DNA from 3 places in the Paenirhizobium cremeum genome. Region 2 is predicted to be linked to each of the others. Evidence: predicted binding sites of a transcription regulator. Region 2 holds the regulator's gene; each other region holds the start of a gene.
What was found. The regulator LexA, encoded in region 2, represses DNA repair genes until DNA is damaged. The targets are predictions, from matches to a motif close to TGTTCNNNNTGTGTTCNG.
Positions count from the first base shown of each region.

Region 1: ACLBKR_RS10270 (UvrD-helicase domain-containing protein) is a predicted target of LexA. The motif match lies at 3,722-3,739, and genes of this name have one in related genera.
Region 3: ACLBKR_RS20135 (YifB family Mg chelatase-like AAA ATPase) is a predicted target of LexA. The motif match lies at 3,948-3,965, and genes of this name have one in related genera.

Region 1 covers NZ_CP180217.1:2,048,012-2,057,828, reverse strand. The annotation lists gene ACLBKR_RS10280 (cupin domain-containing protein) at 1-156, opposite strand, end outside; gene ACLBKR_RS10275 (LysR family transcriptional regulator) at 288-1,190, shown strand; gene ACLBKR_RS10270 (UvrD-helicase domain-containing protein) at 1,187-3,679, opposite strand; gene add (adenosine deaminase) at 3,780-4,811, opposite strand; gene ACLBKR_RS10260 (efflux RND transporter periplasmic adaptor subunit) at 5,075-6,265, shown strand; gene ACLBKR_RS10255 (efflux RND transporter permease subunit) at 6,262-9,426, shown strand; gene ACLBKR_RS10250 (dienelactone hydrolase family protein) at 9,470-9,817, shown strand, end outside.
Region 2 covers NZ_CP180217.1:1,588,696-1,598,512, reverse strand. The annotation lists gene eno (phosphopyruvate hydratase) at 1-741, opposite strand, end outside; gene kdsA (3-deoxy-8-phosphooctulonate synthase) at 949-1,797, opposite strand; gene ACLBKR_RS08065 (VOC family protein) at 1,794-2,687, opposite strand; gene lexA (transcriptional repressor LexA) at 2,907-3,617, shown strand; gene ACLBKR_RS08055 (ComEC/Rec2 family competence protein) at 3,598-5,934, opposite strand; gene gltA (citrate synthase) at 6,414-7,703, shown strand; gene ACLBKR_RS08045 (cation-translocating P-type ATPase) at 7,770-9,817, opposite strand, start outside.
Region 3 covers NZ_CP180217.1:4,157,348-4,167,164, reverse strand. The annotation lists gene ACLBKR_RS20150 (LysE family translocator) at 1-310, opposite strand, end outside; gene ACLBKR_RS20145 (LysE family translocator) at 514-1,128, shown strand; gene cysK (cysteine synthase A) at 1,273-2,241, shown strand; gene ACLBKR_RS20135 (YifB family Mg chelatase-like AAA ATPase) at 2,319-3,851, opposite strand; gene gshB (glutathione synthase) at 4,053-5,000, opposite strand; gene ACLBKR_RS20125 (cupin domain-containing protein) at 5,091-5,564, opposite strand; gene ACLBKR_RS20120 (sn-glycerol-3-phosphate import ATP-binding protein UgpC) at 5,727-6,842, opposite strand; gene ugpE (sn-glycerol-3-phosphate ABC transporter permease UgpE) at 6,857-7,699, opposite strand; gene ACLBKR_RS20110 (ABC transporter permease subunit) at 7,710-8,591, opposite strand; gene ACLBKR_RS20105 (extracellular solute-binding protein) at 8,662-9,817, opposite strand, start outside.

The DNA.
Region 1 (9,817 bases), 460 kb from region 2:
AATGTGGGCGATGGCGTTTCCGCCGCCAGAGCCGCCCTCGCCAAGGATGACGTCCATCCGGCTTTCGGGCTGATCGTCATAGGGATGGGTGAAGACGAAGGTCTCCCGGTTGAAGTGGTTTAGAATCTGGGTATCCGGCCTGATGAGCTCAGACATGGTGTTCCTCGCAATCTTTGGTGCTGGTTGATGCCGCGGGGTTCTTCCCGTCGCGCTTCAGCCGTGTAAAATGCGGTTGCTTCAGGTTCAAACACCGTTCCTGCGGTTGCGTTCACCGGATTTGCATAGCCATGGCGCCACGCTTCGACGTCGATGATCTGCAGCACTTTCTCGCCGTCAGCGAAACGGGCTCGACGCTTCGGGCATCCCGGAAGCTCTCGGTCAGCCAGAGCACAGTCTCCAGGCGGATCGCGGCGCTGGAAGGGGCCCTCGGCATCCGGCTTTTCGACAAGTTGCGCACCGGCTACGTGATCACCGATGAGGGGCGGCAGCTCCTGGCCTCGGCGTCAGCCGTCAGGGCAGCCCTCGATCAGTTTTCGGTGTCTGCCGACGCGCTTGGACGCGGTATCCAGGGCATCGTCCGTTTCAGCACAGCCGAGCCGCTGGCCGAGATCCTGTTGCCAGAGATCACTCGTCAGCTGCAGGAGAAATACCCGCTCATCCGGCTGGAGGCCGACACGACGCGGGTGATCCGCGATCTGTCCCTGGGGGAGGCCGATGTCTGCCTGCGGGCGGCGCAGACTTTGGACGCGCCGGGCCTTTTCGGCCGTCGGCTCGCGGTTGATCGCTGGAGCCTTTATTGCTCGCAGCGCTACGCAGAAACGCGCGGTGTTCCGAGCAGCGAGGAGGAACTGGCCAATCATTCGCTGGTCGGCTTCACCGGCGATGCAGGCTCACGCCCGGCCTTCCAGTGGAGCCATGCGAATTTCCCGGCCGCCGCCATCATCCTGCGACAGAATTCAGTGCCCGCCTATTTTCAGAGCGTGCGTTCCGGCCTGGGCGTCGGCTTCTACTCCGACTTCGTCGCGGCCGCCTGTCCGGACCTCGTGTGGTGCTTTCGGCCCGACCTGCCACCGGCTCTGGAGATTTGGCTGCTCACCTCCGAACGGCTCAAGCACGATCCGCGCGTCCGGGCGGTCATGGACGTCGTCAAGGGTGTGGTCCGTCAGCACAAGCTGACGATCCGGGATTAGGACACGGGCTCCACGAAGCCGTCCAGCACGCGCTTTTCGCCGGCGCGGTCGAAATTGATCGTCAGCTTGTTGCCTTCTATCGCCGCCACGTTGCCGTTGCCGAACTTGATATGGAACACCCGGTCTCCGACGGCGAATTTCGATGGCGTGTCGGCCACCGATTTCGCCACCAGTTCGCCCTCGATGGTGCGGGCGCGGGGGCCGCTTTCACCGTAACCGATGCGTTCGACGGCGTGGCCGGAGCGGCTGCCCCAGTTGTCGCGGGTGGCTTCGCTCTTGTTCTGCTGAGCACGCTTCCAGCCCGGCGTGGAATAGGAATTGGCGAAGGGATCGGCCTTGTCGAAGCGCGACTGGCCGTAGCCGCCGCGACCATAGCCGCCATAGGACTGTTCGGTCTGGGCGACCTCGACATGGGTGACCGGCAGTTCGTCGAGGAAGCGCGACGGCATGGTCGATTGCCATAGGCCGTGGATACGCCGGTTCGATACGAACCAGATGTGGCAGCGGCGCTTGGCGCGGGTGATGCCGACATAGGCGAGGCGGCGTTCCTCCTCGAGGCCGGCGCGTCCGCCTTCGTCGAGTGCCCGCTGGTGGGGGAAGAGGCCTTCCTCCCAGCCGGGCAGGAAGACGGTGTCGAATTCCAGACCCTTGGCCGAATGCAGCGTCATGATCGAGACCGCGTCCATGTCCTCGTTCTGCTCGGCATCCATGACCAGCGAAACATGTTCGAGGAAGCCGCGCATCGATTCGAAGGCCTCCATCGAGCGCACGAGTTCCTTCAGGTTTTCGAGGCGACCGGGCGCATCCGCCGACTTGTCGTTCTTCCACATGTCGGTATAGCCGGACTCCTCGAGGATCTGCTCGGCAAGCTCGGTATGTGGAGTCGTTTCAAGCAGTTCCTGCCATCTCCTGAACATTTGAATCACGTCGAACAGCGCCTTGCGGGCCTTCGGCTTCAGTTCGTCGGTTTCGACGATGTCGGCTGCGGCGGCAAGCATGGGAATGTCGCGGGCGCGGGCATAATCATGCAGCGCGCGCACGGTCGTATCGCCAAGGCCACGCTTCGGCGTATTGACGATACGCTCGAAGGCAAGATCGTCGGCAGGCTGGCAGACCAGCCGGAAATAGGCCATGGCGTCGCGGATTTCGAGGCGCTCGTAGAAGCGCGGACCCCCGACGACACGGTAGTTCAGGCCGAGAGTGACGAAGCGGTCTTCGAACTCGCGCATCTGGAAGGAGGCGCGCACCAGGATCGCCATGTCGTTCAGATTGTGCTTCCTGCCATCGGCATCGCCGCGCTGCAGCCGTTCGATCTCCTCGCCGACGGCGCGGGCTTCCTCTTCGCTGTCCCAAGCGGCATGGACGACGACCTTTTCATCGTCTGGCTCCCGCCGGTCGGTGAAGAGTGTCTTGCCGAGGCGGCCCTCGTTGTGGGCGATCAGGTGGCCGGCCGCGCCGAGGATGTGCTCCGTCGAGCGGTAGTTGCGTTCAAGCTTGATGACCTTGGCGCCGGGGAAATCCTTCTCGAAGCGCAGGATGTTGTCCACTTCGGCACCACGCCAGCCGTAGATCGACTGGTCATCATCGCCGACACAGCAAACGTTCTGCGGAATGCCCTGCGGGCGCTGCGCGAGCAGGCGCAGCCACATATACTGCGCGGTATTGGTGTCCTGATACTCGTCAACGAGGATGTAGCGGAATTTCTGGTGATAGTCCTTCAGGACATCGGGGTTTGCCCGGAACATGCGGATCGGGTGTAGCAGAAGGTCGCCGAAATCGCAGGCGTTCAACGATTTCAGCCGGTTCTGGTAGGCTGCGTAGAGTTCGCGGCCCTTGCCGTTGGCGAAAGCGCGGGCGTCGCCTTCCGGGATCTGCGATGGGTCCAGCCCCTTGTTTTTCCAGCCGTCGATCATGGCGGCGAACTGCTTGGCCGGCCAGCGCTTGTCGTCCAGTCCTTCGGCCTGGATCAACTGCTTGATGAGGCGCACAACATCGTCGGTGTCGAGGATGGTGAAATCGGAGGTGAGGCCGACAAGCTCCGCATGGCGGCGCAACAGCTTGACGCCGATCGAGTGGAAGGTCCCGAGCCAGGGCATGCCTTCGACCGCGCCGCCGACCAGCATGCCGATGCGTTCCTTCATCTCGCGCGCTGCCTTGTTGGTGAAGGTCACGGCGAGGATCTGCGAGGGAAAGGCACGGCCGGTCGCAAGGATATGGGCGATGCGGGTGGTGAGCACGCGGGTCTTGCCGGTGCCGGCGCCGGCAAGCACCAGAACCGAGCCATCGGTGGTCTCGACCGCCTCGCGCTGCTCCGGATTGAGGCCGGCGAGATAATCCGGGCCGCGGGCCTGATCGCGGGCGGCCATGGCGCGCGCCGCAATGCCGAGGCCGCCCGACGCCGGCTCCGAACCGGAGGTCGCGCCGGTTGCCGGCTTGCGCGGTGCGGGCTCTTCATCGAAGAAGGGAATGTCGTCGAAACCGTTACTCATGCGGCTCAATGTAGTGATTCGGGATGGAAAGGCGAGTCAAGATGTTCTCCTTTCATTCCGACATCACCATGATCCGCAGGGAAAACCTTCGTGATCCGGCCTACTGGAGATCCGCCATCAGCGCGTCAATCTCCAGGCTCCACTCGCCTTTCCAGCGTTTCTTCGTCCGTTCGTCCAGCCAGCTTCCGTCGATGGCGTTCATTACGGTCGCGCGGATATCGGCGGGAGAAAAGCCCAGGAAATGGGCGGCCTTGCGGTATTCCTCACCGAGATCGGTGAAGAACATCGGCGGATCGTCGCTGTTCAGCATGACCTTCAGGCCGGACTCCTTCATCCTGCGGATGGCGTGATCCGGGCTCGTCAGGTCATGCCAGGGTGAGGTGATGGCACTGGTCGAGGGGCAGACGGTGAAAAGGATGCCTTCGTCGCGGCAGCGACCCATGAGTTCCGGATCGTTGACCACGTGATAGCCGTGGTCGATGCGGCGGACCTTCAGCGCGTCTAGCGATCCGCGGATGAAATCCGCAGGCCCCGTCTCGCCGGCGTGGGCGGTGACCCTCAGGCCTGCCGCGCGGGCACGTTCGAACAGGGCGGCGTAGGGCTCCGGCGGGAAGGGGGCTTCGTTGAAATCGAGGCCGATGCCGACGAGCTTTTCATCGCGGCGCGCGAGGATCATGTCGAGAAATTCTTCGCCTGCTTCGGGGCCGAGTTCGCGGTTGATGCCCGGCGCGCAGACGCTGAGGATGCCGAAATCCTTCTCGGCGTCGGCGATGCCGGAGAGAATGCCGTCCATCTGGGTGTCGAAACTGACCCCATGGGGGAAATGCACCTGCGGGGAGAAGAAGAACTCGACGTAGCGCGCGTTGTGGGCGGCGCAGCTTTCGAGCATCTCATAGGTGATGCGACGGTAGTCGTCCGCCGAGACCACGCTGTCGGACACAGCCGTATAGATCGCCAGGAAGTCCTTGAGATTGTCGTAGTGGTAGAGTTCCTCGACCTTCTTGAAGGGCGGCAGCGTCACGCCGTTTCGGGCGGCAAGCTCGACGGCGGTCCGGGGACGGATCGAGCCCTCAAGGTGCAGATGCAATTCCATTTTCGGTATGCGGGCGAGAAATTCATCCAGCGTCAGCATTGTTGGCTACCCGATTTACAAGAATGGAACATATTGAAAAAACGGCGAGCGGAGTTGCCGTTGCCAGAAGGTTTGTTGCGTTGCAGCATTTGTCAAGCAAGAGATTGATCCGCGCCGGATGACAATTTGGTAATGTACGGTTTCGTGACTTGCCGAAGCGGTCCGGGAACGGAATATTGCCGCGCAAGCCGGCGCAATATCCGCGGCGATCTTACGGCAGCCGTGCCATGGGCAGGCTGCCGGCATCGAGACTGGAGTACCCGATGGCATTTTGGAAGCAATTGCTGCTCAGTGTTGTGGCGATCGTGCTTTGTCTTTTGGGATGGTTATGGTTCGTACCCGGCGCAACAGCACTCCTTGCGCGGGCAGGCGTTCCGCATTCGGTGATCGCCATGATCGGACCGAGTAGCGAGACGCCGCAAAGCGCCTCCGGCAAAGGCCAGGGGCAGGGCGGCGGCCGAAACGGCAATGCTGCGCCATCGGTGGTCGTACAGAATGTGAAGCTCGGGCTGGTGAACGACCGCCTTTCCGCCATCGGCACCGGCGATGCCATCCAGTCCGTAACGGTGATGCCGCAGGTGGCGGGCACGCTTCTCGAGATCAACATCAAGTCCGGCGACAAGGTCGCCAAGGGGCAGGTGATCGCGCGACTGGAGAACGAGGAACAGCGCATTGCCCGCGACCAGGCGCAGGTGGCGCTGAAAAGCGCAACGGAAAAGTCGCAGCTCTACACCAATCTCAAATCCAGCGTTTCCCGTATCGAAGCCTTTGATGCGGAGATCGCGCTTGAGACGGCGAAGCTTGCGCTCGCCTCCGCCGAACTTGAACTGAAGCGCCGCGACATCGTGGCACCGATCGATGGCATCGCGGGGATCGTGACCGTCAATCCGGGTGACAACGTCACCACCTCGACGGCGATTGCGACAGTCGACGACCGTTCCGAACTGCTGGTGGATTTCTGGGTGCCGGAACGTTTCGCGCCGATCATCAAGGTGGGGCAACCGGTGAATGCCACGGCGGTGGCCCGCCCTGGAAATCTCTACGACGGCAGCGTGGAGGCCGTCGACAACCGGATCGACGAAGCGAGCCGCACGCTCCGGGTGCGTGCGCGTATCGGCAACGACAACGACGACCTGAGGGCCGGCATGGCCTTTACCGTCACGATGACTTTCGAAGGGGAGCGCTATCCCGCCGTCGATCCGCTTTCCGTCCAGTGGGACAGCGAGGGCTCCTTCGTGTGGCGCATCCTTGAAGGCAAGGCGGAGCGCGTTCCGGTGAGGATCGTGCAGCGCAATCCGGATGCCTTGCTGGTGGAAGCTGCGCTTGCCGAAGGAGATCGCGTCGTAACCGAAGGCGTCCAGCGTGTCCGGGCCGGGAGGGCCGTGCAGATCATGGGTGACAATGCCGAGGCGCCGCAACCGGCGAACGGCGAAAAACCGGTGGCCAGCCGATGAGCGATATGACGAACGCGCCGGAAGAAGAGACTGCCGGGGCCAAGGAGCCCAAGGCCGCGCCGGACGTGCAGGCCGGATTCACGGCACTTTTCATCCGCAGGCCGATCTTCGCGGCGGTCGTCAATGCGCTCATGGTGGTTGCGGGCCTTGCGGCCTTCTCCGGCGTCGAAGTGCGCGAACTGCCCGATGTCGACCGGCCCGTCATCACGGTCCGCACGACGTTCGACGGTGCATCGCCCCAGACGGTCGACCAGCAAGTGACGACCGTCATAGAGGGTGCCGTGGCGCGCGTCGCGGGGCTCAAGGCGCTCTCGTCGTCCTCTTCGTTCGGCAACAGCCGCGTGACGCTGGAATTCACCGATACGACGGACCTCAATGTGGCGGCCAGCGACGTGCGGGACGCCATTGCCCGCGTCAGCTACAGCCTGCCCGACGACGCCGACGAGCCGCGTATCGTCAAGGCTGACTCCGATTCCGATCCGATCATGCGGCTTGCCGTCACCTCCGACCGGATGAACATCGAGGATTTGACGCTTCTGGTCGATAACGAGATTTCCGACCGGCTGGCCTCGGTCGAGGGCGTCGCCGACATCGAGCTTTACGGCGAACAGGAGAAGATCTTCCGGGTGGACGTCGACCAGTCGGCGCTCGCGAGCCGGGGGCTGACCATCGCGTCGCTGGCGACGGCACTTTCCGATATCGCCTTCGATGTTCCCGCCGGTTCCATCACCAGTTCGACCCAGGATATCGTGGTGCGCGCGACGGCGGACCTCAGGACGCCGCAGGACTTCGCGAACCTGATCGTTCAGGACAAGGTGCGGCTCGGGGACGTCGCGACGATCACGTTTGGACCGGACCTGCGCAGCACGGCGCTGCGTTCGAACGGCAAGGCCGGCATCGGGCTTGGCGTCATCCGTCAGGCGAAATCGAACACGCTCAGCATCTCGAACGGAATCAAGACCGCGGTCGCGGCGATGCAAAAGGAATTGCCCGATGGGACGCAGATCCGCATCACAAGCGACGATGCCGTGTTCATCCGCGGCTCCATCGATGAAGTGGTGAATGCGCTGGCGCTTGCCGCGGTGATCGTCATCGGCATCATCTATCTCTTCCTGCGCGACTGGCGGGCGACCCTCATTCCGGCGATCACCATGCCGGTATCGCTGATCGGCACGCTGGCGGCGGTCTATCTGGTCGGCTTCTCTATCAATATTCTGACCCTGCTGGCGATCGTTCTGGCGACCGGCCTGGTGGTCGACGATGCGATCGTGGTTCTGGAAAACATCGTCAGGCGGCGGGCGCAGGGTCTCGGACCGCGGGCAGCGGCCGTACTCGGCACGCGAGAAGTGTTCTTCGCCGTCATCGCCACGACGGCGACGCTTGCGGCCGTTTTCGTGCCGCTTTCCTTCCTGCCTGGACAGGTCGGAGGGCTGTTCCGGGAATTCGGTTTCGTTCTCGCCTTCTCGGTGGCGCTTTCGGCCATCGTGGCGTTGACGCTTTGCCCGATGCTTGCTTCCCGCATGTTGACCGCGCATGCGGTCGAGCACCACGGGGGACTGCTCGGGCGCTTCGGCGATGCTTTCTCCACCTTTTACCGGCGTGCCCTGCGCGCCTGCCTCAACACGCCGGTGGTGGTATTCGTGGTGGCCGTGGTCTTTTCCCTCGCCGCCTTCGGCGCATTCTCCATGATTACCAACGAACTCACGCCGCGCGAGGACCGTTCGACGGTGACGCTGCGGGTGACGGCGCCGCAGGGCGTCAGCCTCGATTACATGCAGGACCAGATGCGCCGCATCGAGGAGGCGCTGAAGCCGCTGCGCGACAGCGGCGAGATCGTCAACCTGTTCTCGATCTCCGGGTTCGGCAGCAATACCAACAGCGGCTTCATGGTGCTGACGCTTGCGCCCTGGGGAGAACGGGAACGAAGCCAGGACAGCATCGTCCGGGACATCAACAAGGCAACGGCGGGCATTCCCGGGGTGAATGCCTTCGCCCAGCAGCCGAACAGCCTGCGGATTCGCGGCGGCGGCAGCGGTCTGCAGTTTGCCCTCGTCGGTTCGAGCCATGAACAGCTGACGGACGCGGCCATCAAGGTGGTCGCCGCACTCGAGGCGGATGGCAGCTTCGACAATCCGAGGCTGACAAACGACATCAGCCAGGCCCAACTCGGCGTCAGTATTGACCGGGAGCGCGCCGCGGATCTCGGCATCAACATCACCGGACTTGCCCAGGCGCTGCAATCGCTGCTCGACGGGCGTTCGATCGGCGATGTCTATATCGACGGTGAATCCTATCCGGTGAAACTCACTTCGACGACGCGGCCGATCGACGATCCGACAGATCTCGAGAACATCTTCCTCAAGACCGGTGACGGCAAGATCGTACCGATGTCCGTCATCGCAAAACTGCAGGAAAAGGCTGTTGCGCCGAACCTTCAGCGCGAACAGCAGCTTGCCGCGGTGCAGATCACGGCAGGTCTCGGTCCGGGACTTTCGCTGGGATCGGCGCTTGAAAAGGCGCAGACCATCGCCGGACCTTTGCTGCCGCCTGGCGCACGCATCCTGCCGCTGGCGGAGGCCGCGACGCTCAGCGAGAACACCGGCGGTATGGGCATTACCTTCGGCTTTGCCATCGTCATCATCTTCCTGGTGCTGGCCGCGCAGTTCGAGAGCGTGCTTTCCTCGGTTATTATCATGGCGACGGTGCCGCTGGGGCTGGCCTGCGCGGTCTTCGCCCTGCTGTTCACCGGCACCAGCCTTAACGTCTACAGCCAGATCGGTCTCGTAATGCTGGTCGGTATCATGGCCAAGAACGGCATCCTGATCGTCGAGTTCGCAAACCAGTTGCGCGACCGCGGGCAGGATGTGCGCGAGGCGATCGAGAATGCCGCCAATATGCGTCTGCGGCCGGTGATGATGACGATGATCGCCACCATTCTCGGCGGCGTGCCGCTGGTCTTCGCCCATGGTGCCGGCGCGGAAGCCCGCATTGCGCTCGGCTGGGTCATCGTCGGCGGATTGGGGCTCGCGACCGTGGTGACCCTGTTCGTGACGCCGGTTGCCTATCTGGCGCTTGCCCGCTTCGCCAAGCCGCACGCCCATGAAGAGGAACGGCTGCAACGGGAAATGGCCTTTGCCGCTTCGGTCGAGGCGGGCGAATGATCCGCGGTCGAGCCAGGGTGGTCGAGCCGGAAAGGAAGCCAACATGACGAAACGGGAAATCGAGGTCGCGACATCCGACGGTATCGCCACCGCACATCTGTTCGGCACAGCCGCAACAGGGGCCGGCGTGATCCTTTACATGGACGCTTTCGGTCCGCGGGAAGCGCTCTTCCGCATGGCGGAGCGTTTGGCGGGTGAGGGGTATACCGTACTGGTGCCGGATCTCTTCTACCGCTTCGGAGCCTACGGGCCGTTCGATGCGACGACTGCGTTCAGCACGCCGGAGACTGCAACGCAGCTCAGGGCCATGATCGGTGGCACCACGCAGGCGATGACGGCCGCCGATACGGGTTTCTTCCTGGCCGCACTGAGGCAGGCCGGGGCGACCGGA
Region 2 (9,817 bases):
GAATTCGGTGGAGGCGCAATCGAGCGCAAGGAACATGTCCTCGCCCGGACGATAACCGGCCTTTTCGATCGACTTCATGATGAAGTCGAGCGCGGCGGGCGCACTTTCGAGACCCGGAGCAAAACCGCCTTCGTCACCGACATTGGTGTTGTGACCCTGGGCGGCCAGTTCCTTCTTCAGAGTGTGGAAGACCTCGGAACCCATGCGGACGGCATCACGGATGTTATCCGCGCCAACCGGCATAATCATGAACTCCTGAAAGTCGATCGGGTTGTCGGCATGCGCGCCGCCGTTGATGATGTTCATCATCGGAACCGGCAGAACATGGGCGTTCGGACCGCCGACATAGCGATAAAGCGGCAGGCCAGAGGATTCGGCTGCTGCCTTGGCGACGGCGAGCGAGACGCCGAGGATGGCGTTGGCGCCAAGGCGCGACTTGTTCGGCGTGCCGTCGAGTTCGATCATGATCCGGTCGAGCTGGATCTGGTTCTCGGCATCGAGACCGCCGATCGCATCGAAGATTTCGGTGTTGACGGCATCGACCGCCTTCTCGACACCCTTGCCCAGGTAACGGCTGCCGCCGTCGCGCAGTTCGACGGCCTCATGCGCGCCGGTCGAAGCACCCGACGGAACCGCCGCGCGGCCCATGCTGCCGTCTTCGAGATAGACGTCGACCTCTACGGTCGGATTGCCGCGGCTGTCGAGAATTTCGCGGCCGATGATGTCGGTAATGGCGGTCATGTTGGCTCCCTGATGGCTCTTAGTCGAGAGAAAAGGATGGCCTTCTCTTAATCGAAGCAAGGGAAAATACAATGGCAAGCGTGTGACATCGCGGCCGGCGCGGCATCTGCTAAAGTCGCTTGCCGGACAAAGGCCCGACCGCGATGGAAAACAGAGCGCCGGCCTCGTTCGAAGCCGGCGCATCATTATCAGCCAAACAGGAAAGCGTCAGTTGCTCTTCGCGACCGCATCGAAAGCAAGGAGCTTTTCGAGAAGCCGCGGCATGTCATCCAGCCTCACCATGTTCGGCCCATCGGACGGCGCATTGTCCGGGTCCTCGTGCGTCTCGATGAAAAGTCCGGCGATACCGACGGCAATCGCCGCGCGCGCCAGCGTTTCGACAAAACGCCGGTCGCCACCGGTCGATCCGCCCTGACCGCCCGGCTGCTGTACCGAGTGGGTGGCGTCGAAGACGACGGGAGCCCCGGTTTCCGCCATGATCGGCAGCGCCCGCATATCGGAAACCAGCGTGTTGTAGCCGAAGGAAACGCCACGCTCGCAGAGCAGAACATTAGGATTCCCGCTGGTGGTTATCTTGTTAAGAACATTCTTCATGTCCCAGGGCGCGAGAAACTGGCCCTTCTTGACGTTGATGACGCGGCCGGTCTTTGCCGCAGCGACAAGCAGGTCCGTCTGGCGGCACAGGAAGGCCGGGATCTGCAGCATGTCGACGACCGGAGCGACCTCTGCGCACTGCTCCTCCGTATGAATGTCGGTGATAACGGGGAAGCCGTATTCCTTCTTCAGGTCGGCAAATACATCCAGCGCCTTTTCAAGCCCGATACCACGCTTGCCGGAGAGAGAGGTGCGGTTCGCCTTGTCGAAGGACGACTTGTAGACGAGACCAAGGCCGAGCTTGTCGCAAAGCTCCTTCAGCACGCCGGCGATCATGAAGGCGTGATCGCGGCTTTCCATCTGGCAGGGGCCGGCAATCAAGGCGAAGCGGGCACTGTTGGAAAAAAGCACCCGATTAGCGCCCTCGCCCACGAAGACTTCGGAATTGGTGGAATTGCTCATGCGATATCCTCGAAAACAAAAGAAACGCCCTGCCCCGCAACCGGGGACACGACGAGGCGCGCACCATGGCGAACGAATGCGATGCCCCTATCAGCGAGCAGCCGCTCTGTCACGCCCATATCGCCGACCCTAAAGACGATTGCGGCCATTATCAGACCCCTTTCCCGCAGATTCGGACAGATCCCGTAGTAGCCGCTCAATCCCGAAGGGGTCAGCGCCTCGATGCGTGCATTGGCCGACTGCAGGCCGATGCCGAACGAATGCGCCTCTATTTCGCGTTGGCGGAACACGGTTTCAAGGATGTACTGGAAATCCGAAGGATTCTCCTCGCCCAGGACGATGGCGGCGATGCCGAGCACACCGTTGTCGTGACGCTCCAGACCGCCGCGATCGGCCGGCAAGGCGTTGACGCGCTGACAAGCGAACAGGAAGAAATCCGGCGAGCGGAGATCGGCCGCGAAGGCCAGGCGAAAGCCGGCCATCGTTTCAGCGCCGTCCGACAGCTTCAGCGGCCGTTCGAAATACAGCATGTCACCGGCGGAAAAGCCTTCCTCGCAATATCTTTCGTGGTCTGCCGCGGCATCACCGCTTTTGACGACGATCGCCGAGCCACCCTCCCCGCGGCGGAAACGAAATGCCTGATCGCGCGCGACGAAAACATTGCCTTCCCGGGCAGCGGCCTCGCATTCCTCGCGGCTCGCCACCGCCAGCGGCTCCAGATAGGTGTCGTCCGAGAAAAACACGCAAGCGTTCTCGGTGCCGAACGGATGGCGCGCCTCGGCCGCCACCGTGAAACCCAGGCTATTCAGACGTGCAAGCGCCTCTTCGAGCCCCGCAACCGGCAATACTACATGGTCGAGCGCCCGCAGGCTTTCCTGATGATCGGACATTTCCGGAGCCCCCTCGCTCGCCATTGCATCCAGCGCAGGTTTTAGCGCTTTGCCCTAGATTGGCAAGCCGGCACGACCTCAGAGGGTCCGCCTTGCGTTTGCCTGGAGAAAAATGACGATCATTGATTACTCCTTCACGGAAATTTAGGTACTTGCGGAACACAAATGGAACATATAGTGTCTGTTCTGGATTTGTTTCATACATCGGGGCACCGCAACATGCTGACGCGCAAGCAACAGGAACTGCTTCTCTTCATTCACGAGCGGATGAAGGAATCAGGTGTGCCTCCGTCTTTCGATGAGATGAAGGATGCGCTCGATCTCGCCTCCAAGTCCGGTATTCACCGGCTGATTACCGCACTCGAGGAACGCGGTTTTATTCGCCGCCTGCCCAACCGTGCCCGCGCGCTGGAAGTCATTAAGCTTCCTGAAGCCTATACGCCAAGCCTTCAACCCCGCCGTGGCTTTTCGCCGAGCGTCATCGAGGGCAGCCTTGGAAAGCCGGCGCCGGTGGCCGCCGCCAGACCCGCAGCGGAAAACACCAATTCCGTCAATGTGCCCGTCATGGGCCGCATCGCTGCCGGCGTACCGATCTCGGCGATCCAGAACAACACGCATGACATTACCGTTCCGGCGGAGATGCTCGGTTCCGGCGAGCATTATGCGCTTGAGGTAAAAGGCGATTCGATGATCGAAGCCGGCATTCTTGACGGCGACACGGTCATCATCCGCAATACGTCGACGGCCAGTCCTGGAGACATCGTCGTTGCGCTGGTCGATGACGAGGAGGCGACATTGAAGCGCTTCCGCCGTCGCGGCGCCTCGATTGCCCTCGAAGCCGCCAATCCGGCCTACGAGACACGTATCTTCGGACCCGACCGCGTGAAGGTCCAGGGCAAACTGGTCGGCCTTATTCGTCGTTATCACTGACAGCCGGTCCAGATCCGGAAACCGGGGTCTTTTCCGCTTCGAACTTGGCCGTTGCGTCCAAATGGCTGATCCCGAGTGACGTTCGCACCGCCGGAAATGTGCCGCTGCGCCAATCATAATAGCGATGTTGTGACCAGGGACGCGGCGGTCCGTCAAAAGAAGCATTGATCGTCATTTGCCGACTGATGCGGTCAGCGAGGCGAATTTCCACTGCACCGGTTCGCCTGAGGGTTTCGGCCTCAATCAGGGCCGCTCCCGAGCGACAGGCGGAAAATCCGAGCCGCCGCTCGGAAATCACGAGGTCGGCGATATCGCAGGCCTCGCCGGCAAGAGCACCGTCTTCGACCGTCGCGATGGTCCAGCCGTTTGCAAGCTTTGCCGCACACCATGTCTTCGGCTCGCAGACGAAACGACCGGTTTCGGCGCCGGCCAGCGCTTTGCGCATGCGTTCGGCCACGGCGTCGAGGTCCGCCTGCGCTCGCTGCTTGCGGTCGGGACCGGGAGACTTTTCCGGAGCGGGCGCGGCTATCGCGTTCGGGGCGATGTGCGCCTTAAATTGCCGGGCCGCGCGCCACTGATCGAAGACAAAAGAGGGCGGACGCGGTCGGTTCGTGGCGATTGAAGCCGGCGAACGCAAAAGGCCGACCAGCCGGCCATCCTCCGAGACCAGAAGATCGGCCCGCGGCATCCCGCCGGGCACGGCGACAAGCCCCCATACCGACGCCATCAACAGCAGCGTGCCGATGTGCCGCCAGACACTGCTCAGCAGCGTCAGGAAAAGCAGGCCAGCGGAGGCCACCGGCAGAAACCATCCGGGCGGCTGCGGGAAACCGATGCCCTCTCCCCATCCAGCGACCTCCCTCGCGATCATCAGCACCCAGTCGAGGCCGACACCCATCACCACAAGAAACGGGGCATCCAACCCGAACGGCATCAGCAGCATCGCCACAAGCCCGGCCGGCATGACGATCAGCGAAATCAGGGGCATGGCGGCAAGGTTAGCCTCGAGGCTGTGGGGCGCCAGACGGTGAAAATGGGCTATGGCGAAGACAGCAGTCGACAGACCTCCGATCAGCGAGGTCAGGAGCGTGCCGGCAATCACGCTCCAACTCCATTTCAACGCCGCGGCGCCGGGAAAGGCGAACTCGGGAAACCACCGCTTTGCCGGCTTCTCACGCCATGCCGCGTAACCGGCGATCAGGGCGGCGGTCGCGGCAAAGGACATCTGGAAGCTCGGCCCCATGATCGCCGAGGGCGTCACCGCGACGATCACAACCGCCGCCAGTGCCAGGTTTCTCAGGCTGATCGCGGGACGGTCGAAAAGAACGGCGACAAGCATGATCGCCGTCATGAGGAAGGCGCGAACCGCCGAGACCTGATAGCCGGAGATCAGCAGATAAGCGAATGCGCCGAGAAGCGCACCTCCGGCCGCAAGCTTTTTGATGGGCATGGACTGGGACAACCCGGGAAGCAAGCTCAAGAGCTTGCGCAGCCCGACGAAGAAGATCCCCGCAGCGAGCGCCATGTTGAGACCCGAGATCGCGGTAATATGGGCAAGCCCCGACAATCGCAGGCTCTCCGTCGCTTCTTTGGACATTGAACGCCGCTCGCCGGTGATGATGGAGGCGGCAAACGCACCGGCATCGCCCGGTACGACGTCGCGGATGCGTGTCGAGATATCGTCGCGGAGCGAAAAAAGTGCCCTGTCGAGGCGCAGCCACCATTCTCCGCCATCGTCGGCCGTCAGCAGCGATGTCGGTGGCCCGAGAAAGAAACCGACAGCGCCGACTCCGTCGAAATAGCTCGCGAAAGCAAAATCGTTGAGGCCCGGCAAAGCCGGGCCGGATGGCGGTGAAAGGCGCGCCCTGCCGGACAGGCCGCCGCCGATGGGAGCGGCTGCGTGCCTGCCTCGTGCAAGAAGAGAGACTCGTTCCGGCGGTCGGCGGATCTGGGGATCCTTCGTCCCCGTCACCCGCAGGATGTAGCGCCATTCGCTTCTGGAACCGGCCTCCCGTCGTTCAACGACACCGGCGACGATTGTTGTCACCGGCGTATCGAGAATGACGGTTTCCTGCCGCCACGTTTCGAGGTTTGCCAGCGCCATGCCGGCAACGAAAAGCGCGCTTGCCCCCAAACCATAGGCCGGCAACGGAGGACCATAGCGGGCGATCAATGCAGCAACCGAAAGCACACCGAGAAGGACGGCAAGGGCAATGGCGCCGGGCGGCTCCGCAAGGCTGAACCAGACGGCGGCGCCAGCGCCCAGAAAGACCGGCACGAAATGGAAGACGTGACCACGGGTCTCTTCCCGCGCCAAAGTCGTCCGAAGGGCTTGCCAAAACCGTGCGGAGCCCTCCGCCAGTTGCAGGGCAGCATTGCGCGTCGGTCTTAGCGGGCGTCCGACAGCCTGATTTCCGCCTGCAACCGAAGGCAGCGACACACGGCGCTCTGCCGCCTCCGGATTTCCAAATTTGTGCTCGGCGACCTTTTCCAACCAGCCCCCCGGCCAATGCTTGCGACGGCCTTCCGCTGTTTTCGACCGGTTCGTTCATCAACCGGAGGAAGAAGGATGCCCCATTGCAAATTAACAATTATGGCGTGCATGGGGAAGCGCAGGAGGGCCGAAAGTTTATTCAATCGATTAAATGCGACACCTGCCTCTTTTATAGGCTTTTGCGATGCACAATTTGCCCTTCGACTAGCTTGGCATTAACTTCCGTATCATATAGCTACATCCCTACGCTTAAACCCAAGGCGCTCTCTCGGGGCGCCTCCCGCCAATTCCGGAGGATTAGCATGACGGACAAAAGCGCTTCTTTGAAACTCGGGGAAAAGTCGGCCGAACTGGCTATCAAGTCGGGTACGATCGGCCCGGACGTCGTCGATATCGGCGCGCTTTACAAACACACCGGCATGTTCACCTACGACCCCGGTTTCACCTCGACGGCCTCCTGCGAATCCAAGATCACCTATATCGACGGTGACGAAGGCGTTTTGCTGCACCGCGGTTATCCGATCGAACAGCTCGCCGAAAAAGGCGACTTCCTGGAAGTCTGCTATCTGCTCCTTTACGGCGAACTGCCGACCGCCGCGCAGAAGAAAGACTTCGACTATCGCGTCACGCACCACACCATGGTGCATGAGCAGATGAGCAAGTTCTTCTCCGGTTATCGCCGCGACGCCCATCCGATGGCCGTCATGGTCGGTACGGTTGGCGCGCTGTCCGCCTTCTACCACGATTCCACCGACATCACCGACCCGCACCAGCGCATGGTCGCCTCGCTGCGCATGATCGCCAAGATGCCGACGATCGCCGCCATGGCCTACAAGTACCACATCGGCCAGCCCTTCGTTTACCCGAAGAATGATCTCGACTACGCCTCCAACTTCCTGCGCATGTGCTTCGCCGTGCCGTGCGAAGAATACAAGGTGAACCCGGTTCTGGCCCGCGCCATGGACCGCATCTTCATCCTGCATGCCGACCACGAGCAGAACGCATCGACCTCGACGGTCCGCCTCGCCGGCTCTTCCGGCGCCAACCCGTTCGCCTGCATCGCGGCCGGCATCGCCTGCCTCTGGGGCCCGGCCCATGGCGGCGCCAACGAAGCCGCGCTCAACATGCTGATGGAAATCGGCACGGTCGACCGCATTCCGGAATATATCGCCCGCGCCAAGGACAAGAACGATCCGTTCCGCCTGATGGGCTTCGGTCACCGCGTCTACAAGAACTACGACCCGCGCGCCAAGATCATGCAGCAGACCATGTACGAAGTGCTGAAAGCAACCGGCCACTCGGACGATCCGTTGATGCAGGTCGCTCTCGAACTCGAGAAGATCGCGCTCAACGACGAATACTTCAAGGAAAAGAAGCTTTACCCGAACGTCGACTTCTACTCGGGTATCACGCTGCGTGCGCTCGGCTTCCCCACCACCATGTTCACCGTTCTCTTCGCGCTTGCCCGCACCGTCGGCTGGATCGCGCAGTGGAACGAGATGATCGAAGATCCGCAGCAGCGCATCGGCCGCCCGCGCCAGCTCTACACCGGGGCTCCGAAGCGCGATTACGTTCCGGTCTCCAAGCGCTGATCGGTATTCATTCCCGTTATCGAAACGCCGGCGGAGGAAATCCGCCGGCGTTTCGCGTTAAGGCCTTCAGCGATCCCGGCGATAGAGCCACTTCCCGACCTCGCTCACCAGCAGCAGAACCGAGGCCAGGGCGAGCATCAGCAACCACTCCCTGATCCCGATCGGTGCAATGCCGAGAAGTGTATTCAGTCCCGGCACATACATGGCGCCAATGTGCAGCACCTGGGACCCCAGCACGCCGGCCAGAAGATAGGGGTTGGAGGCGATCGGTTGACGGAAGACGGAGCGCCGTTCCGAGCGGCTGTTGAAGCACTGGAAATTCTCGAATAGCACGAACAGCAGGAGCAGTAGATTGCTCGCGGCCACATGCGACAGCCCGCTCGACAACAGCCAGTGGAAAACCGCAAAACCGCCGCCACCCATCACCAGCGTCGCGACGAGTATCCTGCGGATCATCAGGCGGTTGAAGATCGGTTCTCCCGGCCTCCTTACGGGCTGCGAAAGCTCGTCGCCTTCCGCAGGTTCGGTTACCAGAGCCACGTCCTGAACGCCGTTGGTCACAAGATTGAGCCAGAGCAACTGGACAGCGCTCATCGGCATCGGCGATCCGAGCAGCATTGCCAGAACGAACAGCAGGACCTCCGCGGCGCCGGTCGAGACCAGCATGAAAATCACCTTGCGGATATTGTTGTAGGCAACCCTGCCTTCGCGGATACCGGCGACGATCGAGGCAAAATTATCGTCGGTCAGGATGATGTCGGCGCTTTCCTTGGCGACATCCGTCCCCGAGCGCCCCATCGCCACCCCCACATGGGCGTGTTTCAACGCCGGAGAATCGTTGACCCCATCGCCGGTCACCGCAACATAATGGCCATTGCGGACAAGCGATCGAACGATGGAAAGCTTCTGTTCCGGCTTGACCCTCGCAAACACCCGCACATGCCGCGTCAGGGTATCCAGCGCATCTTCCCCTGCCCTCAACGCCTCGGCGACGGCCTCGCCGGTTGCGATATCGTTGTCGGAAAAATGCAGTCCCGCCTGCCGTGAAATCACCGCGGCCGTTCGGGGATCGTCGCCGGTAATGACCGCAACGTCGATCCCCGCGGTGCGGCAGGCGGCGAGCGCCGCCGGCACTTCGGGGCGAATCGGGTCCTGCATGCCGACCAGCCCGAGAAAGTTGAGATCGATCAGCAACTGCCGATCATAATGCCCGTCCGGGTCGTGCGCGATCCGGCCCTCGGCGAAGGCGAGAACCCGAAGGCCCTCACCCGTCATCGCGGAAACCTGGGCATGCAGAAGCTCGCGGTCGAGCGGTGCGGCGCCGTCGCCGACCTGCATGGTTCCAGACATTGCCATGAGCATCTCGGGCGCTCCCTTGACGAACACCGTCAAGGCATCCTCTCCATGGTGAAACGACGCGGCAAACTTCAGTTCCGGTTCATAGGGTATGCGGCTGTGCAGCGGGAAAGTCTCCAGCAGTTCCGCACGGGACACGCCTCCCTTGTGTGCAGCTGCGAGCAGGGCGATGTCGACGGTATCGCCCATCGGATCGAAGATGCCCCCGCGGTGCAGCTCCGCCTCGTTCGGCAGGCTAGCGGCCCGCAGGAGTCGGGCAACGGCCGGGCTTGGCCCGTCCCGGTCTCCATCCCGGCTACGGATGCCGCCGGCAACGGGATCAGCCTCAGCGTCGAGCAGCCAGTGCGTCTCATCGGGCAGCCGGATGTCGGTGACCGTCAGCTCGTTGAGCGTAAGCGTGCCGGTCTTGTCGGTGGCGATCATCGTGCATGATCCCAGGGCCTCGACGGCTGGCAGGTTACGGACGATGACATTGGCACGCGCCATGCGTCGCATGCTGATGGCAAGCGCGACGGTGATGGCGATCGGCAAGCCCTCGGGAATGGCGCTGACGGCAAGTCCGATGGACATCGTAAGGAGATCGCCGAGCGGCATTTGCCTGAGCAGGCCGATCCCCACGAGGAAGACAATGGCCACGCCGACGGCTATGGCGATCAGGCGGGTGAAATCTTCCATGCGGATCATAAGGGGCGGCTTGGCAGTGGAACGCTCCTGAATGGCGCCGGCGATGCGGCCGAGTTCGGTCCTGCCACCGGTCG
Region 3 (9,817 bases), 1.6 Mb from region 2:
CGCGCACCTGAAAGGGCGAGCGCCCGCCCGGCTTGAGCGCCTGCCATGCCATCCACAGCAGATAGGCAGCACCTGCGAATTTCAGAACATCATAGGCGAAAGGCACGGCCATGATGAGGACGGTGATGCCGAGCGCCGACATCAGCATGTAGAAGACGAAGCCGAGCGCCACGCCGCCAAGCGAAACGAGGCCGGCGACCGGCCCCTGGCAGATGGATCGCGACACCAGATAGATCATGTTCGGCCCGGGCGTGAGCACCATGCCAAGGCAGATCAGGGCAAATGCGAGGATGGCAGGCGGAGAAGGCATCGGAAATCCAATTGGAAATGTCGGACAAAGGCGGGCGCCGCAAGCCTATGCGGGCCAGAACGCCCGCCGCAAGCGCAATCCTGTCACCATTGCAAGTTCGCGCGAGGAACGATAGGGCGTCACCGAAGACCGGAGCAATCCCGGCAACCGGATTCGCGGCCCAGTCCTGGTCATTGGAACCCGGCTTCCACGAGGAGGAAACCATGACACCCGCCACCCTTATCGCCTATAGCGGCGCACTCTTCATCGCCGCCGCCATTCCCGGACCGGGCATGACGGCGATCGTCGCGCGGGCCCTCGGCTCCGGTTTCCGTTCGACATTTTTCATGGGGCTCGGCCTCATCCTTGGCGACCTCTGCTACCTGACCGCGGTCGTCCTCGGTCTCGCCCTGGTGGCGCAGACCTTCACCACGCCGTTTCTCATCATCAAATATCTCGGCGCGCTTTATCTCTGCCACATCGCCTGGAAACTCTGGACAGCCGGACTGCTTCCACAAGACATCGAGGCGCAGCGCTCGACCCATGCCGGCCTGTCGTTCCTCTCCGGTTTTCTACTAACGCTCGGAAACCCCAAGACCATGCTCTTCTACGTCGCGCTGGTGCCGACATTGCTTCCTCTCGACAAGATCGGCGCGCAGGATTACGCGCTGCTTGTGAGCATTACTTTCGCGGTGCTGATGGCGGTTCTGGTGCCTTACATCCTGCTCGCCTCGCAGGCCCGGTCGCTTCTGAAAAAGCCGGCAGCCCTCAAGGCCCTGAACCGCTCGGCGGCCAGCGTTCTGGCCGGTACCGCCGCCTATATCGCCACCCGCGCATAGGCTGGAATGACTTTCGCAATCGAGGCATCGGGTCGCAGCGTTTTTTCCAGACTATCGGCGCCAAGCGGATGAAGGCTTCTGGCGAGCGGTCGGTTTTGATCCTATTGTGATTTCCGACAAAGGGCATTTCCAGGGAGCAAGATCATGTCGGAAGCCAAGAAGCCGGGCCGCGGCCGCGTCTACAACTCGATCACCGAGACCATCGGAGACACGCCGATCGTGCGCCTCGACAAGCTCGCGAAGGAGAAGGGAGTGAAGGCCAATCTTCTGGCAAAGCTCGAGTTCTTCAATCCGATCGCCTCGGTGAAAGATCGTATCGGCGTCGCCATGATCGAAAGCCTCGAGGCTCAGGGCAAGATTGCGCCCGGAAAGACCACCCTCATCGAGCCGACCTCCGGCAACACAGGTATCGCACTCGCCTTTGCCGCCGCGGCAAAGGGTTACAAGCTGATCCTGACCATGCCGGAAACCATGTCGATCGAGCGCCGCAAGATGCTGGCGCTGTTCGGCGCGGAACTGGTCCTGACCGAGGGGCCGAAGGGCATGAAGGGGGCAATCGCCAAGGCCGAGGAACTGGCCGCGACGCTGCCGGACGCCATCATTCCCCAGCAGTTCGAAAACCCTGCCAATCCGGAAATCCATCGCAAGACGACCGCCGAGGAAATCTGGAACGACACGGATGGCAAGGTCGACATCTTCGTTGCCGGTATCGGCACGGGCGGCACCATCACCGGGGCCGGCCAGGTGCTGAAAGCGAAAAAACCTTCGATCAAGGTTGTCGCCGTCGAGCCGGCCGACAGTCCCGTGCTCTCCGGCGGCAATCCCGGCCCCCACAAGATCCAGGGCATTGGCGCCGGTTTCGCTCCGAAAATCCTCGACACCGCGATCTATGACGAAATCGTCACCGTCACCAATGATGAAGCTTTCGAAACCGCGCGGCTCGTGGCACGGCTTGAGGGTGTACCCGTCGGTATCTCCTCCGGTGCCGCGCTAACGGCGGCGATCAAGGTCGGCAGCCGCGAGGAAAATGCCGGCAAGACCATCGTCGTCATCATCCCGTCCTTTGCCGAGCGTTATCTGTCGACGGCCCTTTTCGCCGGCCTCGGCGAATAACAGCCGTCCGGCTCTGCACCGCATCAAGGGGCGCGACATGGCGCCCCTTTCGCCTTCCGGATTCATCCGGCCCAGCTTCACGCGGCGGCAGAGAGCCGTTCCGACGGGATTCTATAGGAAATCGCCTCGGCGAGATGGATGCGCCCGAGCATCGCCGCTCCGTCGAGATCCGCAAGCGTTCGCGCAACCTTCAGCACCCGATGATAGGCTCGGGCTGAAAACCTGAATTTCTCCGCCGCATCCCTCAGGAGTTGTGTGCCGCCGGCGTCCAGTTCCGCAAACTTTTCGATCATCGCCGTCGAGCAACGGGCGTTGGTCGCCACGCCCGCGATACCGGCCGTCGCAAAACGCTCCCGTTGCCGTTCGCGGGCAGCGGCAACGCGACGGGCGACATCTTCGCTTCGCTCGGCCGCCATCGGCTTGATGAGGTCGGTGGCCGAAACGGCCGGCACATCGATGCGGATATCGATGCGATCCATCAGGGGGCCGGAGATCCGTCCCTGATAATCGGTGAGGCAACGCGGGCCGCGGGCGCAGGTGTGTCCCGGCTCTCCCGCCATGCCGCAGCGACAGGGGTTCATTGCCGCCACAAGCTGGAAATCGGCAGGATAGGAGACCCGGTGATTGGCCCGCGCGATGATGCATTCGCCCGTTTCCAGGGGCTGGCGCAGCGCATCCAGCACCTGCGGCGAAAACTCCGGGAACTCATCGAGGAAAAGTACGCCGTGATGCGCGAGCGAGGCTTCGCCCGGCCGTGCCCGCAGACCGCCCCCGACAAGAGCTGCCATGGTGGCGGAATGATGCGGCGTGCGGAACGGCCGCCGGTCGGAAAGCTTGCCGCCCGAGAGCTGGCCGGCGACGGAATGCACCATGGAGACATCCAGCAATTCGGCGGCGGAAAGCGGCGGCAGGATGGACGGCAGGCGGGCCGCCAGCATCGACTTGCCGGAGCCGGGAGGCCCGACCATCAACAGATTATGGCCACCGGCGGCAGCGACTTCCAGCGCCCGCTTGGCGCTCTCCTGTCCCTTGATATCGGCGAGGTCAGGCAGATTGGCGGCGGGCGCCCGTATCGCCGGTTGCGGCCGGGACAGAACCTGGGTGCCTCGAAAATGGTTGGCAAGCGCAATCAGGCTGCGGGGTGCCAGGATATCGATGTCCGACCCCGCCCAGGCAGCCTCGGCGCCGCTTTCGGCCGGGCAGATCAGGCCCTTGCCCATGCCGTTCGCCCCGATTGCGGCGGGAAGGGCGCCGGCCACGGCGGCAATCGTCCCATCGAGATTGAGTTCGCCGATGACGACATAACCGGAAAGCGCATCGGCGGGAATGGCGCCAAGTGCGGCCATCAAGCCAAGCGCGATCGGCAGGTCGAAATGCGAGCCTTCCTTGGGAAGATCAGCGGGAGCGAGATTGACCGTCACCCGCTTCGGCGGTAGCGCCAGTCCCGAGGCATGAAGCGCTGCCTGTACCCGTTCCCGGCTTTCGGCCACCGCCTTGTCCGGCAGGCCGACGATCTGCATGCCGATCTTGCCCGGCGCGACCATCACCTGAACATCGACCGGAACGCCCTCTATGCCCTGAAATGCAACCGTACTGACACGCGCCACCATCGCCCGTTCCCCTGCTCGCCCCTCTGCTGGCCATCTGCGCAACTACATCTTGCGCGGGCTGCCGATTGCAATCTTGCACGATCGCAATGCAAAAACAAGAACATTAACGGAACAAATTCGCGTTAAAGTCGGAAACAGGTTGTCGCCGGTTGCATTTGGCGAACAAAACCGGATCGCACACGGCTGCGATCCGGAGCGCGGTCAGGCGCGCTTCTTTTCGATGGCGTCCCACAGGAGCGCTGCAATATCGGCGCCACCGAATCTCTTCACTTCGCGAATGCCGGTGGGCGACGTCACGTTGATCTCGGTCATGTAATCGCCGATGACATCGATGCCGACCAGCAGGAAGCCACGCTCCCTCAGCGCGGGCCCAATGCGGGTGCAGATTTCCTTCTCGCGTGCCGTGAGTTCGGTTGCCTCGGCCCGACCGCCGACATGCATGTTCGAACGGCTGTCGTGTTCGGCCGGCACGCGGTTGATGGCGCCGACGGGTTCGCCGTCGACCAGAATGATGCGCTTGTCGCCCTTGCGCACCGCCGGCAGATAGGCCTGGGCAATGAAGGGCTCACGGAACATCTGGTGGAACATCTCGATCAGCGACGAGAAGTTGCGATCGTCGCGAGCGGAATGGAAAACGCCGGCGCCGCCATTGCCGTAAAGCGGCTTGAGGATGATATCGCCCATCTCCTCGCGGAAGCGGGCGATCTCGCCTGCATCGCGGGTAATCAGCGTCTTCGGCATGAGATCAGCAAATTCGGTGACGAAGATCTTCTCCGGCGAATTGCGCACCCAGGCCGGATCGTTCACGACCAGCGTCTTCGGATGAATGCGTTCGAGCAGATGGGTCGAGGTGATATAGGCCATGTCGAAAGGCGGGTCCTGCCTGAGCAGCACTACATCCATGGTCGAGAGATCGACCTGTTCGGCCTCGCCGAGCGTGAAATGGTCGCCCTTCACGTCACGCAACTGCATCGGCTGGACGGTGGCGAAGATGCGGCCGTCGCGCATGCTGAGCTGGTTCGGCGTATAGTGAAAAAGCCGATAGCCGCGGGCCTGCGCCTCCAGGCTCATTGCGAAAGTGGAGTCCCCCGCAATATTGATGGTGGAGACGTGGTCCATCTGGACCGCGACATTGAGAATCTTCGCCATGACCCTGCCCCTGTTGAAAGCCTTGGAGATTTAGGCTTCCTCAAGGCCAAAGGCAACGTCCCGCGGTCTTCAATTTTGCTGATAGGCGGATCAGCCGAGCACGCTTTTTGCGGTCGGGGAACGCAGCGCGTTGCGGATACGATAGAGGATTGCCAGCGGCTCGGGAAAGGGTTTGCGCAGGAAGGCGATCTTGCGCACGTATTCGTCCACGCGCCAGGTTGCCCAGGTGCCGCCGCGGAAATAGGCGATATCGCCTGCCCGCAGGATGCGCTCCGTGCCGTCTTCCGCGGTGACGTGCACCTCGCCCTCCTGGATCACCACGGTTTCGTCCCAGCCGAAATACCAGCGGAATTCCCCCGCCGTGCAATCCCACACGGCCGTCGAACTTGCTTCGTCCGCGCTGGTGGAATGATCGCCGACGCGGGCGATCGGCGTTCCCCGAATGATCCATTCGGGATTGATCGGCGCGGGCTTCAAAGCGAGATGGCCGCTATTGGCCGAGACGACCGGCGGGACATCGCCGAAACGGCGCGGGCGCGGCATGGTCATCAGCACGCCGGCCATGCCGGCAATCAGGAGCTTCAAAGGCATTTCCGTTCCCATCCACTTGTGAATTTCGCGGGAACGCTACCAAAGAGCGGTTATATTATCGTTCGCGGGATCGCTAAAATTGCAGGAATTCGCCGCCCCGGATCGAGGCGGCGAGGCTGCAAACGGTGGAGACGATCATGCCGGAGACGCTTCCATCACCGGATTTGCCTCTCCGACCTGCGGCACCTCCGCCGATGAAGCCGCGATCCGCCGGCCGTTGGCGCGATCGAAGAAATGCAGCCGCTGCGGCATGACCGCGAGACGCATCTGCGCCGGAATTTCCGTGCCGAGCGCAATAACGGCAGTCAGTGGCTGGCCGCCGACAAGACCGTGGACGAGGCGATGGGCGCCGAGTTCCTCGACATAATCGACCTTGAACGGCAGGGACGGTTCGTCTGCGGCGGCAGGCATCAGATCCTCCCCCCGGACGCCGACAGTCACCTCGCCTTCAACCGGCAGGCCGCCCGGAAATGAGATCGCCGCATCTCCGACGGAGAGTTTCCCGCCTTCCACCATCCCCTGCACAAGGTTCATCGCGGGAGAGCCGATGAAGCTCGCAACGAAGGTGGAGGCCGGGCGATGATAGACCTCGAGCGGCGTACCGATCTGCTCGATCGCACCGCCATTCAGCACCACCAGCCGGTCGGCAAGCGTCATCGCTTCGAGCTGGTCGTGGGTCACGTAGATCGCGGTCGTGCCGAGACGGCGCTGCAGCTTGCGGATTTCGCCGCGCATAGTGACACGCAGCTTGGCATCGAGATTGGAAAGGGGCTCATCGAACAGGAAGACCGCGGGCTTCCGCACGATGGCCCTGCCCATCGCAACGCGCTGGCGCTGGCCGCCCGAAAGTGCCCGCGGCTTGCGTTTCAGATAGGGCTCGATCTCCAGCATACGGGCAGCTTCCGCCACACGCGCCTCGATTTCCGCCTTCGGCGTCTTGCGGTTCTTCAGGCCGTAGGCGAGGTTGTCGTAGACCGTCATGTGCGGATAGAGCGCGTAATTCTGGAACACCATGGCGATGTCGCGGTCGGCGGGCTCGATCTGGTTGACGATGCGGTCGTCGATGCTGACCGTGCCCTCCGAAATGGTCTCCAGCCCGGCGACCATGCGCAAGAGCGTGGACTTGCCACAGCCGGACGGACCGACGAGCACGATGAATTCGCCATCGGCGATATCGATGTCGATGCTTTTGACGGCGCGAACCCCGCCGTCGTAGATCTTCGAGACCTGGTCGATATGAATGGAAGCCATGGGCTCAACCTTTCCTACTTGTCGGTTTCCGTCAGGCCCTTGATGAACCAGCTCTGGAAGATCACCACGACGATGACGGGCGGCAGCATGGCGAGCACGGCCATGGCGAAAGCCTCGTTGTAGTCGGGGATCTGCGAGCCGACCCAGACCTGCAGGATCTGCTTGATGCCGCGCATCAGGGTGTAGAAGCTTTCGTCCGTCGTCATCAGCAGCGGCCAGAGATATTGGTTCCAGCCATAGACGAACATGATGATGAAAACCGCTGCGATCATCGTGCGCGAGAGCGGCACCAGCACGTCGAAGAAGAACTTGATCGGCCCGGCACCGTCGATGCGCGCGGCCTCCAACAGCTCGTCCGGCACGGACTTGAAGAACTGCCGGAAGAAGAAAGTGCCGGTCGCCGACGCCAGAAGCGGCAGGATCAGCCCGGTGTGGGTGTTGAGCAGGCCGAGGTCGCTCATCACCTGATAGGACGGCATGATGCGCACTTCGAGCGGCAGAAGCAGCGTCGTGAAGATCAGCCAGAAGGCAAGCGTCGCGAAGCGGAAGCGGAAATAGACGATGGCATAGGCGGCCATCATCGACAGCACAATCTTGCCGACAGCGAAGCCGACGCCGAGGATCAGCGAATTCCAGGCCATGGTCAGGCCGGTCACCTGGCCTGTAAAGCCGCCGCCATGGAATAGCACCCTGCTATAGGTCTCGTCGAACTGGTCGCCGATCGCCAGCATCAGCCCCTTGGAATGGATTTCAGCGGCGCTGTGCGTGGATGTGGTGAAGGCGACCACCAGCGGCCCGAGCATCAGGACGACGCCGGCGATCAGGATCAGGTGGTCGAAGAACTTTGTTCTGTACATGCGCCTCTCCTCAACCGTAGTGAACGCGGCGTTCGATGAAGCGGAACTGGATCAGCGTCAGCACCAGGACCACCACCATCAAGATCACCGACTGGGCCGAGGACGCGCCGAGATCGTTGCCGCGGAAACCGTCGAGATAGACCTTGTAGACCAGGGTGATCGGATTGTTGGCCGCCTTGTCCTTCACGATGACGTCGATGACGCCGAAGGTGTCGAACAGCGAATAGGTCATGTTGATGATAAGCAGGAAGAAGGCGGTCGGCGTCAGGAGCGGCAGGATGACCGTCCAGAAGCGCCGCGTTCCCGACTTGCAGTCGATCGCCGCGGCCTCGCGAATGGAGGTCGGAATGCCCTGCAGGCCGGACAGGAAGAAGATAAAATTATAGGGGATCTGGTTCCACACAGCGACGGCCACCATGGCAAAGGCGGTGTCGAAGTAGTTGATCCCGACCTTCATGTGCCAGCCGAACAGCGAGACGAATTTCACAAAGGGGCCGATATGCTGGTCGAAGAACATCATACCGATCAGGCCCGCGACCGGGGGCGCGATGGCATAGACGACGATCAGCAGTGTCCGATAGGCCGATTGGCCGCGAATGACGGCATCGGCTTTCAGCGCCAGGAGCAGGCCGAGCGACAGGGTAAGAAAGGTGACGATCAGGCTGTAGACGATCGTGAAACGGGCGACCTTCAGATATTCCGCGGAATTCAGGGCGTCGGTGTAGTTGCTCAATCCGACGAAACTTGCGCCGAAGCCGAAGGGGTCTTCGATGAAGAACGAGGAATGGATCGCCTGCGCCGACGGCCAGTAGAAAAAGATCGCGATGATCGCGAACTGCGGCAACAGGAACAGATAGGGTAGAAATCGCGAGGAAAACTGGACGCGCTTCATCGGGTGCCTTTCAAAGCAAACCCCGGGGGCGCAGCCCCCGGGAGCTCATCATCACATCAGGTTCCGGAAATCAGCCGGCCGTCTTGGCGAAGCGGGCGAGCAGCTCGTCGGCTTCCTTCTTGATGGTTTCCATCGCGTCCTTCGGCGTGGTTTCACCGGAGAAGATACGGTTGTATTCGCGTTCCATCACCGAGCGGATCTGCGGATAGAAGCCCAGTCGGTAGCCCTTGTCCCACTCGGCGCCCGGCAGCGAAAGCTGCTGGATACCGACTTCGGCGGCCGGCTTCTCGGTGTAGTAGCCTTCCTTCTTGGCCAGCTCGTAGGCCGCCTTGGTGATGGCGACGTAGCCGGTCGATTGGTGGTAGAACTTCTGGATCTCCGGCGAGGTCAGGAAGTGGAAGAAGGAAGCGACGCACTTGTTTTCGGCTTCCGGCTTGCCGGCCATGGCAAACAGCGAGGCGCCGCCAATGAAGGTGTGCACGCCTTCCGGAATGATCGACTTCCAATAGGGCAGGAAGGTTGCCGAGAAGGGCATGGTCGCGGTCTTCTGCAGGCCGCCGAACGAACCCGAAGAACCGATCCAGAGCGCAACCTTGCCTTCTTCGAAGGGCTTCTGGTTGTCGTTCCAGCCGGCGCCGTAGTAGCCGAACAGGCCCTGGTCGTACCAGGCCTTCAGCTTTTCATACATCATGACGTGGTTCGGATCGGTCACGTTGATCTTCGTGTCGACGATGCTGTCGTAGCCGTTGTTGTTCGAAGCGAACTGCAGGTTATGACGCGAGAAGAAGTTCTCGGTGAATTCCCAGGTGAGCTGGGTCTGGACGAGCGGAATGTAGCCGGCTTCCTTGAGCTTCGGAGCGATGGCTTCGAACTCTTCCCAGGTCTTCGGAGCTTCGACACCGGCCTTCTTCAGGGCGTCGGTGTTGATGTACATGATCGGAGCCGAGGAGTTGAACGGCATGCCAACGAACTTGCCGGTGGAGTCGGCATAGAAGTAACGAACGCCTTCGATGAAGTCTTCGCGGTTGAAATCATAGCCGGCCTGCTTGATGAGGTCTTCGGCCGGAATGACGGCACCCTTGGCGTTGATGATGGTGGCGGCGCCTGCGTCGAAGACCTGCAGGATGTTCGGCTGCTCGCCGGAACGGAAGGCCGCGATGCCGGCGGACAGGGCTTCTTCATAGGAACCCTTGGAGACCGGCGTCAGCGCGCATTCGCTCTGGGCT